DNA from 3 places in the Yersinia vastinensis genome. Region 2 is predicted to be linked to each of the others. Evidence: predicted binding sites of a transcription regulator. Region 2 holds the regulator's gene; each other region holds the start of a gene.

Region 1 (3,287 bases), 400 kb from region 2:
CTTTATTGCGTGAGTTTTCCGCGCCGGTCAAATTGGATTATACCTACAGTGACCAGCAACTGACGTTCCTGATGCAGCATGCGCGCAATGAATTTTCTCGTTGGGATGCGGCACAAAGTTTGCTGGCAACCTATATCAAACTCAATGTTGCCAAATACCAACAGAAACAACCATTGAGCTTACCGAGTCACGTGGCAGATGCTTTCCGCGCAATATTACTTGATGAAAATCTTGATCCGGCTTTAGCTGCACAGATCCTGACATTGCCATCGGAAAATGAAATTGCGGAGCTGTTTACCATTATTGATCCGCAGGCGATCAGCGCAGTACATGAAGCGATAACCCGCTGTCTGGCGAATGAATTGTCTGATGAGCTGTTGGCTGTTTACGTGGCGAATATAACGCCGGTCTATCGTATTGAACATGGCGATATTGCCAAGCGAGCACTGCGCAATACGTGCTTGAATTATTTGGCGTTTGGTGATGAAGACTTTGCTAACAAGCTGGTCTCTTCACAATATCATCAGGCTGATAATATGACGGACTCTCTGGCAGCCTTGGCCGCGGCTGTTGCTGCGCAGTTGCCATGCCGGGACGAATTACTGGCGGCCTTTGATGTCCGCTGGAACCATGATGGCTTGGTGATGGATAAATGGTTCGCACTGCAAGCAATGAGTCCTGCCGTGGATGTATTGGCGCAGGTGCGTGGGTTGCTGAAACATCCCGCCTTTAGTTTGAGTAATCCAAACCGTACTCGTTCACTGGTAGGTAGTTTTGCCTCCGGTAATCCAGCAGCTTTCCACGCAACAGATGGCAGCGGTTATCAATTCCTGGTGGAAATACTCAGTGACTTGAATACCCGTAATCCGCAAGTTGCTGCTCGCTTAATTGAGCCACTGATTCGCTTGAAACGCTACGACGCAGGGCGTCAAGCTTTGATGCGCCAGGCATTGGAACAACTCAAAGTACTGGAAAATCTATCCGGTGATTTGTTCGAGAAGATCACCAAAGCCTTAGCGGCATAAGATGTAGGCACATAAAAAAATAGAGGGCAGTGATGCCCTCTATTTTATGATTACCACGGCAGTTGATATCAATACTCTTTGCATGGCTTTACCTCGCAAACGTTTACTTTCCTGAAAGATGAATTTACCATTCCCGCATCAACGGCTTGTCATCGCTCGCTCAGGAGATTACATGTACTATCCTCTCGTCAAAAAAGCACTGTTTCAGCTTGATCCAGAACGTGCCCATGAGTTCACTTTCCGTCAGTTAAAACGAGTCACTGGCACTCCGCTTGAGTTTCTGGTTCGCCAGTCAGTGCCAACCAAAACGGTAAGCTGTATGGGATTGTCATTTAAAAACCCAGTGGGCCTGGCTGCGGGTCTGGATAAAGACGGCGAGTGTATTGATGCTTTAGGCGCTATGGGATTTGGTTTTATCGAAGTGGGGACTGTGACACCACGGCCACAATCAGGTAATGACAAGCCAAGACTCTTTAGGATCGTTGAAGCCGAAGGCTTGATCAACCGTATGGGATTTAATAACCACGGGGTTGATAACTTAATTGAAAACGTCAAGAAATCACATTTCGGCGGTATTTTAGGCATTAATATTGGTAAGAATAAAGATACTCCGGTAGAACAAGGTAAAGACGATTACTTGATTTGTATGGACAAAATATATCCTTACGCTGGATATATTGCGATTAATATCTCCTCACCTAATACACCGGGGTTACGCTCCTTACAGTATGGTGAAGCTCTGGATGATTTGTTAGCTGCAATTAAAAATAAACAAACTGAATTACACCAACGACATCATAAGTATGTTCCAGTAGCAGTAAAGATCGCCCCGGATCTTACTGAAGAAGAATTGATCCAAATAGCCGATAGTTTGGTTCGTCATAATATAGATGGTGTAATTGCTACTAATACAACTTTAGACCGTTCTCTCATTCAAGGTTTAAATTATTGCGAACAAGCCGGTGGTTTAAGCGGCCGTCCATTACAATTACACAGTACTGAAGTGATTCGTCGCTTATCACAAGAACTGCAAGGGCGTTTGCCTATTATCGGTGTGGGTGGAATTGACTCTGTTATTGCCGCCCGTGAAAAAATGGCTGCCGGTGCTTCATTGATTCAAATTTATTCCGGATTTATCTTCCGCGGACCAGGTTTGATTAAGAATATCGTTACTCATATCTAATTATTTATCTTCTTTACTTGTCTGGGGGTTTATTTATTCCCCCAGCTCGTCTATATTTTGTTCCATAGATTAAATATACACCAAAAACCTTATATGAATTTAGTCTCATTTGATGGGTGAAAACCCAGTCATTGAATCAATGATGTTGGCAGTATGGCGGGAAGGATAAAATATGCGGATTAAACCAGACGATAAATGGCGTTGGTATTTTGATACCGAACATGACCGACTTATGTTGGATTTAGCTAATGGTATGATATTTCGTTCGCGTTTCCCGTCAAAAATGCTCACTCCTGATGCTTTTGGTGAAGCTGCATTCTGTGTTGATGATGCTGCGCTCTATTTTGAATTCGAAGATCAATGTCGCCAAATTAAAATGGGCCATGAACAACGTTCAGAATTGATATTAAATGCTCTGGTTGCATTTCGCTTTTTAAAACCATTAATGCCTAAAAGCTGGTATTTTGCACAACAGACAAAAAACTGGGTGCCGCAAAATGCTGAACTGGCCGCAGTCAAAGTTTTGGACAGTGGTGAAGAAATTAGTTTGTTGGTGGTTGAATCTGGCGACTCTGCCAGTTTGTGCTTATTAGCACAGCCTCAGGTAATATTAGCTGGGCGTCAGCTAATATTGGGTGATGCAATAAAGATAATGAATGACCGTTTGTTGCCGCTAGTGATTGAAACCAGCTACATCGCACCAGCCTATGACCGGGCGATGTAATTCCTTTCATCTTTCAAGCCCAATGGCGTTGGCTGATTGTGTTATTAAGCTGTTTATTTGCCGCCGAGGGTAATATCCCCTTTGGGTATACAGCTACAGCAAAGAATCGTCCCATCATTACCGATAGCACTCTGTTTTAAAGGTGCGACCTCGCCATTGACCAAGGTAATTCTGCAACTACCGCATATCCCCGCCCGACAAGAATAGGGTATACGAATATTTTGCTGTTCTAATTGTTCCAACAATACTTGCTGATTATTACCGTTAAAACGGATACCGTTATATTCAATAGAGACAGTTTTCGATTGATCTTGTGGTGCTGCAAGGCTTTCAACCACGGCACCGGCACGGTATG
Region 2 (3,287 bases):
TTTCTGTCATTCCTGCCGAAAGTTGTTAAGATTAATACCCACAACAAAAGTATAACAATTACGTTTTTACCGCTCTTCGCCACATCATGGCTACTGCTAATGATCGGATTTGAGGAGCAAACACCCTGAGCAACCCCGAAAGGAGAGAGCTATGTCTTTTGAATTACCTGCATTACCTTATGCACAAAATGCGCTAGAACCGCATATTTCGGCTGAAACCCTGGAATACCATTACGGTAAGCACCACAACACCTATGTGGTTAACCTCAATAATCTGATTAAAGATACTGAATTTGCTGGTAAGACGTTGGAAGAGATCGTGAAAACTTCCAGTGGCGGTATCTTTAATAATGCGGCCCAAGTCTGGAACCACACCTTTTACTGGCATTGCCTATCCCCTAATGGTGGCGGTGAACCGACCGGCAAAGTGGCGGATGCCATTAATCAATCGTTTGGTTCTTTTGCTGAATTTAAGGCGCAGTTTACTGATGCGGCAGTGAAAAATTTTGGCGCAGGCTGGACATGGCTGGTAAAAAAAGCAGATGGTAAGCTGGCAATTGTCAGCACATCAAATGCTGCCACGCCACTGACAACTGCTGATAAACCATTGTTGACTGTTGATGTGTGGGAACACGCCTATTACATCGATTATCGCAACGCACGACCAAAATATCTGGAGAACTTCTGGGCACTGGTTAACTGGTCCTTCGTCGAGAAGAATTTAGCCTGATATTGTAAAAATAATTAAGGGCGGAATTATCCGCCCTACTTAGCACTTCACACCGGCAAGCGGTTTAATTAATTCATGACCGCCACGAAGCTAAAGACAATAATCATCGCCAGCGCGCCAACAGTCGTAATCAGCGACATTTTCAGATTGGTATCCATAAATACTCCTCAGCCGGTTAGTTTTAGTAGGGAAAAGGCACATAATTAGTGCGTTAAATTATTTTCCCACAGTTAGGAAAAAAAATCTTGTGCTCATTACGCACTTTATAACATTGATTAGCTCTTCCCCTTTTCCTCCAGATCAGACAAAATTCGCAGTTCATAACTGCATACCGACTAATAACGTCCAATAAATACTCTCAGACAATCAGCGGATTCAACTATCCAGCCTACTATCATGTTTCTGTCTGAGCGGTTTTCGAGTCATGCAGGCAAACGATTAACATAATACTTACCTGCTGTAACAGGTAAGCTTAGGAGTTATTTTTTTATGGCAACGATTAAAGATGTGGCCAAACATGCGGGTGTGTCCACCACCACCGTTTCGCACGTGATCAATAAAACTCGTTTCGTCGCCGAAAACACCAAGGCTGCCGTGTGGGCGGCAATTAAAGAATTGCATTATTCGCCCAGTGCTGTGGCTCGCAGTTTGAAAGTCAATCACACAAAGTCAATTGGTTTGCTGGCAACATCCAGTGAAGCGCCCTATTTTGCTGAAGTGATCGAAGCGGTTGAAAATAGCTGTTATAGCAAGGGCTATACCCTGATTTTATGTAACTCTCATAATAATCTGGATAAGCAAAAAGCGTATCTGGCCATGCTGGCGCAAAAACGTGTCGATGGCCTATTAGTAATGTGTTCTGAATATCCAGAACAACTATTAGGGATGCTGGAAGATTATCGCAATATCCCCATGGTGGTGATGGATTGGGGCACTGCGCGCGGTGATTTTACCGATTCAATCATTGATAATGCATTTGAAGGCGGCTATTTAGCAGGCCGTTATCTGATTGAGCGCGGTCATCGTGATATTGGAGCCATCCCCGGCCAACTGTCGCGAAATACCGGCGGGGGCCGCCATCAAGGTTTTCTGAAAGCTTTAGAGGAGGCCAACATCACGCTGCGTGATGAGTGGGTGGTCCAGGGCGATTTTGAACCCGAATCGGGCTATAAAGCCATGCATCAGATTCTAACGCAAAAACATCGCCCTACCGCCGTATTCTGTGGTGGAGATATTATGGCCATGGGCGCAATATGCGCAGCTGATGAACTGGGCTTGCGAGTGCCGCAAGATATTTCGGTGATCGGGTATGATAACGTGCGTAATGCCCGCTATTTCTCGCCAGCGCTCACAACGATTCACCAACCCAAAGAGCGATTAGGTGAAACTGCCTTTGCCATGTTGTTGGATCGTATTGTCAGCAAACGCGAAGATCCGCAGACCATTGAGGTGCATCCAAAATTGGTCGAACGCCGTTCTGTGGCTGACGGTCCATACCGCGACTACCGCCGTTAACCCTCTTTGGCCGGTAGCTTTCAATGCCACCGGCCACTACTGCTCAACTCCCTCGCCAAACTGCGCATTATCGTCTCTTAGCCACTCGTCATTTAGCGTGACACTGTCACCCAAATAATCTAGCAGCCAAGCCAAAGCGGGAGAATGGTTATTCTGCTCCCAAGTTAAACAGCATGGGCTATCGGGAAGTGGCTCCGCCAACGTTAATACCGTCAACTTTCCTTGCGCAATCAAAGGCGACACCATATGAGCAGGCACCATGCCAATGCACAATCCTTCACACAAACAATCAATTCCGGTCATCCAATCCGGTGCCACCAATCGCTGTTGATTATCCAACGTCCAGGTGTCCCGTTTTGGCAGGTTTCTCGCCGTGTCTTCTAAACACAACGAGGGGTAAGGCCGTAATTGATCGTCACTCAGTGACCCTGTCAAACGAGCAAGAGGATGGTCAATGCTGACCACACAGAGCCATGACAAGAATCCCATATCACGAAACACAAACCGCCCTCTCACCGGGATTGCACGTGTTGCACCAATAGCCATATCAGCCTGCCCATCCACCAGCGCATCCCAGACGCCATTAAACACTTCATAGCGTACCCGCAACTCAACATCAGGGAAATGACGATAAAAATCTAATACTAAGTGGCGGCTCCGCTGCGGTTTGACTATTTTATCCACCACAATATTGAGTTGGCCACGCCAGCCATTCGCCACTTGCTGGCACTGACGGCGTGTGTCATTCATTTTTTTGATAACATCTCGAGCTTCTTTAATAAAAACCAGCCCCGCAGGGGTCAACTCCACGTCTCTGTGGCGCCGTTCAAACAACGGAACTGCCAACCACTCTTCCAGTTGGCGTACGGTATAACTCACCGCAGACGGCACACGGTGCAATTCTTGGGCGGCTGCACTGAAGCTCCCCGTACGAGCTACGGCATCAACCACATCCAACGCATATTCCGACCACATTTTTTCTGCCTCTTTTCACTCAATCGTTTGCTATCAATTTTTTTGATAGCATGTCGCAAATATTACC
Region 3 (3,287 bases), 200 kb from region 2:
ATGCCAACTCGAAGTTAACCACCAGAGCCAAATCTTTAATGTCCAAGCCGCGGGCCGCAACATCCGTAGCGACTAAAACCCGGCAACTACGATTAGAGAAGCGCACCAATACTTGATCACGGTCACGTTGCTCTAAATCGCCATGCAAGGCCAACACACTGATACCACGTGATTCCAAAGCCTCATACACACTTTGGCAATCTTTCTTCGTGTTACAAAACACCACGCAAGACTCGGGTTGGTAGTGACTAAGGACTGAAATCAACAGTGGTAAGCGTTTTTCGCGGGTGGTTTCGAAAAAGACCTGCTCAATGGCTGGTGCTTCATCGCCATCATCAACTTCAACATTCAATGGCTGGCGCTGAACCCGTGCGCTGATTTGTTCAATACCGGCCGGATAAGTGGCAGAGAACAATAAAGTTTGGCGCTGTGGCGGGGTGTAGGCAATGACATCGTCAATGGCATCGGTAAAGCCCATATCCAGCATGCGGTCGGCTTCATCCAAGACCAAAATCTTAAGCTCATCAAGCACCAGTGTTTTCTTTCGTAAATGTTCCTGAATACGCCCCGGTGTTCCTACCACAATATGCGGAGCATGAACCAGAGAATCGAGTTGATGACCCATAGGCTGGCCACCACACAACGTCAGGATTTTAATATTCTGGGTAAAACGAGCTAAACGGCGTAATTCTTTGCTGACTTGGTCGGCTAATTCGCGGGTAGGACACAAAACTAGCGCCTGAGTCACGAACTCACCCACCGCAATTTTGTCGAGTAAACCAATGCCGAATGCCGCAGTTTTACCACTGCCGGTTTTGGCTTTTGCCCGAACATCCTGCCCACTGAGGATTGCCGGTAGTGCTGCGGCTTGTACCGGTGTCATCTCGGTATAGCCAAGTTCATTAAGATTGGACAACTGCTCAGTTGGCAGCGTCAAGGAAGAAAAGGAAGTTGTGCTCACGGCAGTAACTCTTATAACTGGATGGAATGGCAGCGATGGCCTGAAGGCAAGCGCAAGATTTTGGCGCGATAATACCAGAGATGGAGCCATTGCCGGAACTATACTGTGACACACTGAATACGCAATCGTTTTCGTCGCGGTTTTACCCTATACTACGCCGGTAAAATTTTCCCACTGATGTAGGTATCTAACTATGCTGACTATTGGAACCGCTCTGCGTCCAAACGCCACCCGTGTCATGTTGCTAGGCTCTGGTGAGCTGGGTAAAGAAGTGGCGATTGAATGCCAGAGATTGGGGCTGGAAGTAATTGCCGTTGATCGCTATGCCGATGCGCCCGCGATGCATGTCGCCCATCGCAGCCATGTGATTAATATGTTGGATGGTACAGCGCTAAAACAGTTGGTCGAACAGGAAAAACCACACTATATCGTGCCCGAAATTGAAGCTATCGCCACCGATATGCTGGTTGAATTAGAGAGTTTGGGGCAGCACGTCGTGCCTTGTGCGCAAGCCACTCGCCTGACCATGAACCGCGAAGGTATTCGCCGCCTGGCGGCAGAAACGCTGCAATTACCCACCTCAAGTTACCAATTTGCCGATACTGAAAGTGCATTCCGCCAAGCAGTTAATGACATTGGCTACCCGTGCATTGTTAAGCCAGTCATGAGTTCTTCAGGCAAAGGCCAGAGTCTGATCCGCCGTGAGGAGCAACTTCAATCTGCGTGGGATTATGCGCAACAAGGTGGCCGGGCCGGTGGAGGCAGAGTCATTGTTGAAGGTTTGGTCCGCTTTGATTTCGAAATTACCCTGCTGACCATCAGTGCCGTTGATGGTATTCATTTCTGTGCGCCTATTGGCCACCGCCAAGAAGATGGCGATTATCGTGAATCCTGGCAACCACAGATGATGAGCGAAACCGCGCTGGCGCAAGCAAAAGATATCGCTTCACGCGTAGTGAAGGCACTGGGCGGTTACGGGCTATTTGGCGTAGAACTGTTTGTGTGTGGCGATGAGGTGATTTTCAGCGAAGTTTCACCGCGACCACATGATACCGGAATGGTGACATTAATTTCGCAAAACATGTCTGAATTTGCTTTGCATGTCCGCGCATTTCTCGGTCTGCCGATCGGCACTATCCGCCAGTATGGCGCGGCGGCATCAGCCGTCATTTTACCTGAACTAACCAGCCAGAATATTGCTTACCATGGGCTGGAAACTGCCTTGGTAGGTGATACGCAAATTCGCCTATTTGGTAAACCAGAGATTGCGGGTAAGCGGCGTTTAGGTGTGGCATTGGCGGTAGCTGATGACATTGATACCGCGATTGAAGTGGCGAAGCAGAGTGCAGCCGCTGTCATTGTGAGTGGGAAATAATTATTAACTCCATAAATAAACCCGCCAGTACGGCGGGTTTAAAGGCATCCTGCAAGGGGCTACCCCTCGTAGTGGTCTTCTATTTCGTCAGCATCCGGTTCATCATCACGGCGATAATCTGACTCACCATGGTCATCAAAGTCAGTGTCTTCAAAGATAGGCATGGCTTGTGGATCGTTCTGATGCCGTTCACGGATTTCGGCGGCCACCAAGGCAATCGCCTCACCACTGCTCATCCCTTCCGACATGAATTGGTGAATACGTTCGACAGCTTCTTGCTGTTCCTCATGAGAAAGTGAAGGCATACCCGCTAACATTGATTTATCTCCTACATATAATTGATTAAGTATACCTGTTTATTCTTAGTTCAGGTGAATTGCCTGCCCCAAGTAAACTGACACCAAATATTGTGATAATTTATGTTAATCTTCCGCACCGCGTGTTGCGAACATGCAATTTCGCCACCGTCTAACCGCGACCCGAAAGAAAAGAATAGTGACTCATGAGTGTGAAATCCCTGACCTGCAAAATCTTACCCTATCAGCCTGATGCCCTACTCCAGCAATTTGCGCCGCTCGCCCATCAAGCTTGGGCCATGCTATTGCATTCTGGATTTGCTGAACACACCCATAATCGTTTTGATATTTTGGTTGCCGACCCACGGGTAACCCTGACGACTCGCGGCCAGCAAACAGAAATTGTTAGTGCGCAAGGGTCGGAATTCTCTCTTGACGATCCATTTTCTTTACTACAGCAACAACTGGATAAATTCTCTCCCTCAATACCTCCTCACCCTGACTTGCCTTTTTTGGGGGGGGCATTGGGGCTATTTGGTTACGACCTCGGGCGCCGGGTCGAGAAATTACCTCAATTGGCAGAGCAAGATATCGCGTTGCCCGATATGGCTGTCGGCTTGTATGACTGGGCAATAATTGCCGACCATCATTTGCA

What was found. The regulator PurR, encoded in region 2, represses purine synthesis genes. The targets are predictions, from matches to a motif close to CANGCAAACGTTTGCNTG.
Region 1: a site for PurR is predicted at 1,118-1,135, ahead of pyrD (quinone-dependent dihydroorotate dehydrogenase). Genes of this name have one in related genera too.
Region 3: a site for PurR is predicted at 1,080-1,097, ahead of purT (formate-dependent phosphoribosylglycinamide formyltransferase). Genes of this name have one in related genera too.

The regions. Positions count from the first base shown of each region.
Region 1 is NZ_CP173260.1:1,852,117-1,855,403, forward strand. It holds gene pepN (aminopeptidase N) at 1-1,025, shown strand, start outside; gene pyrD (quinone-dependent dihydroorotate dehydrogenase) at 1,198-2,208, shown strand; gene ACIOG0_RS08555 (cell division protein ZapC) at 2,381-2,932, shown strand; gene ACIOG0_RS08560 (YcbX family protein) at 2,986-3,287, opposite strand, start outside.
Region 2 is NZ_CP173260.1:2,256,645-2,259,931, reverse strand. It holds gene sodB (superoxide dismutase [Fe]) at 152-730, shown strand; gene ACIOG0_RS10605 (YnhF family membrane protein) at 799-888, opposite strand; gene purR (HTH-type transcriptional repressor PurR) at 1,220-2,245, shown strand; gene punR (DNA-binding transcriptional activator PunR) at 2,282-3,220, opposite strand.
Region 3 is NZ_CP173260.1:2,052,152-2,055,438, reverse strand. It holds gene dbpA (ATP-dependent RNA helicase DbpA) at 1-961, opposite strand, end outside; gene purT (formate-dependent phosphoribosylglycinamide formyltransferase) at 1,155-2,336, shown strand; gene ACIOG0_RS09485 (YoaH family protein) at 2,396-2,653, opposite strand; gene pabB (aminodeoxychorismate synthase component 1) at 2,839-3,287, shown strand, end outside.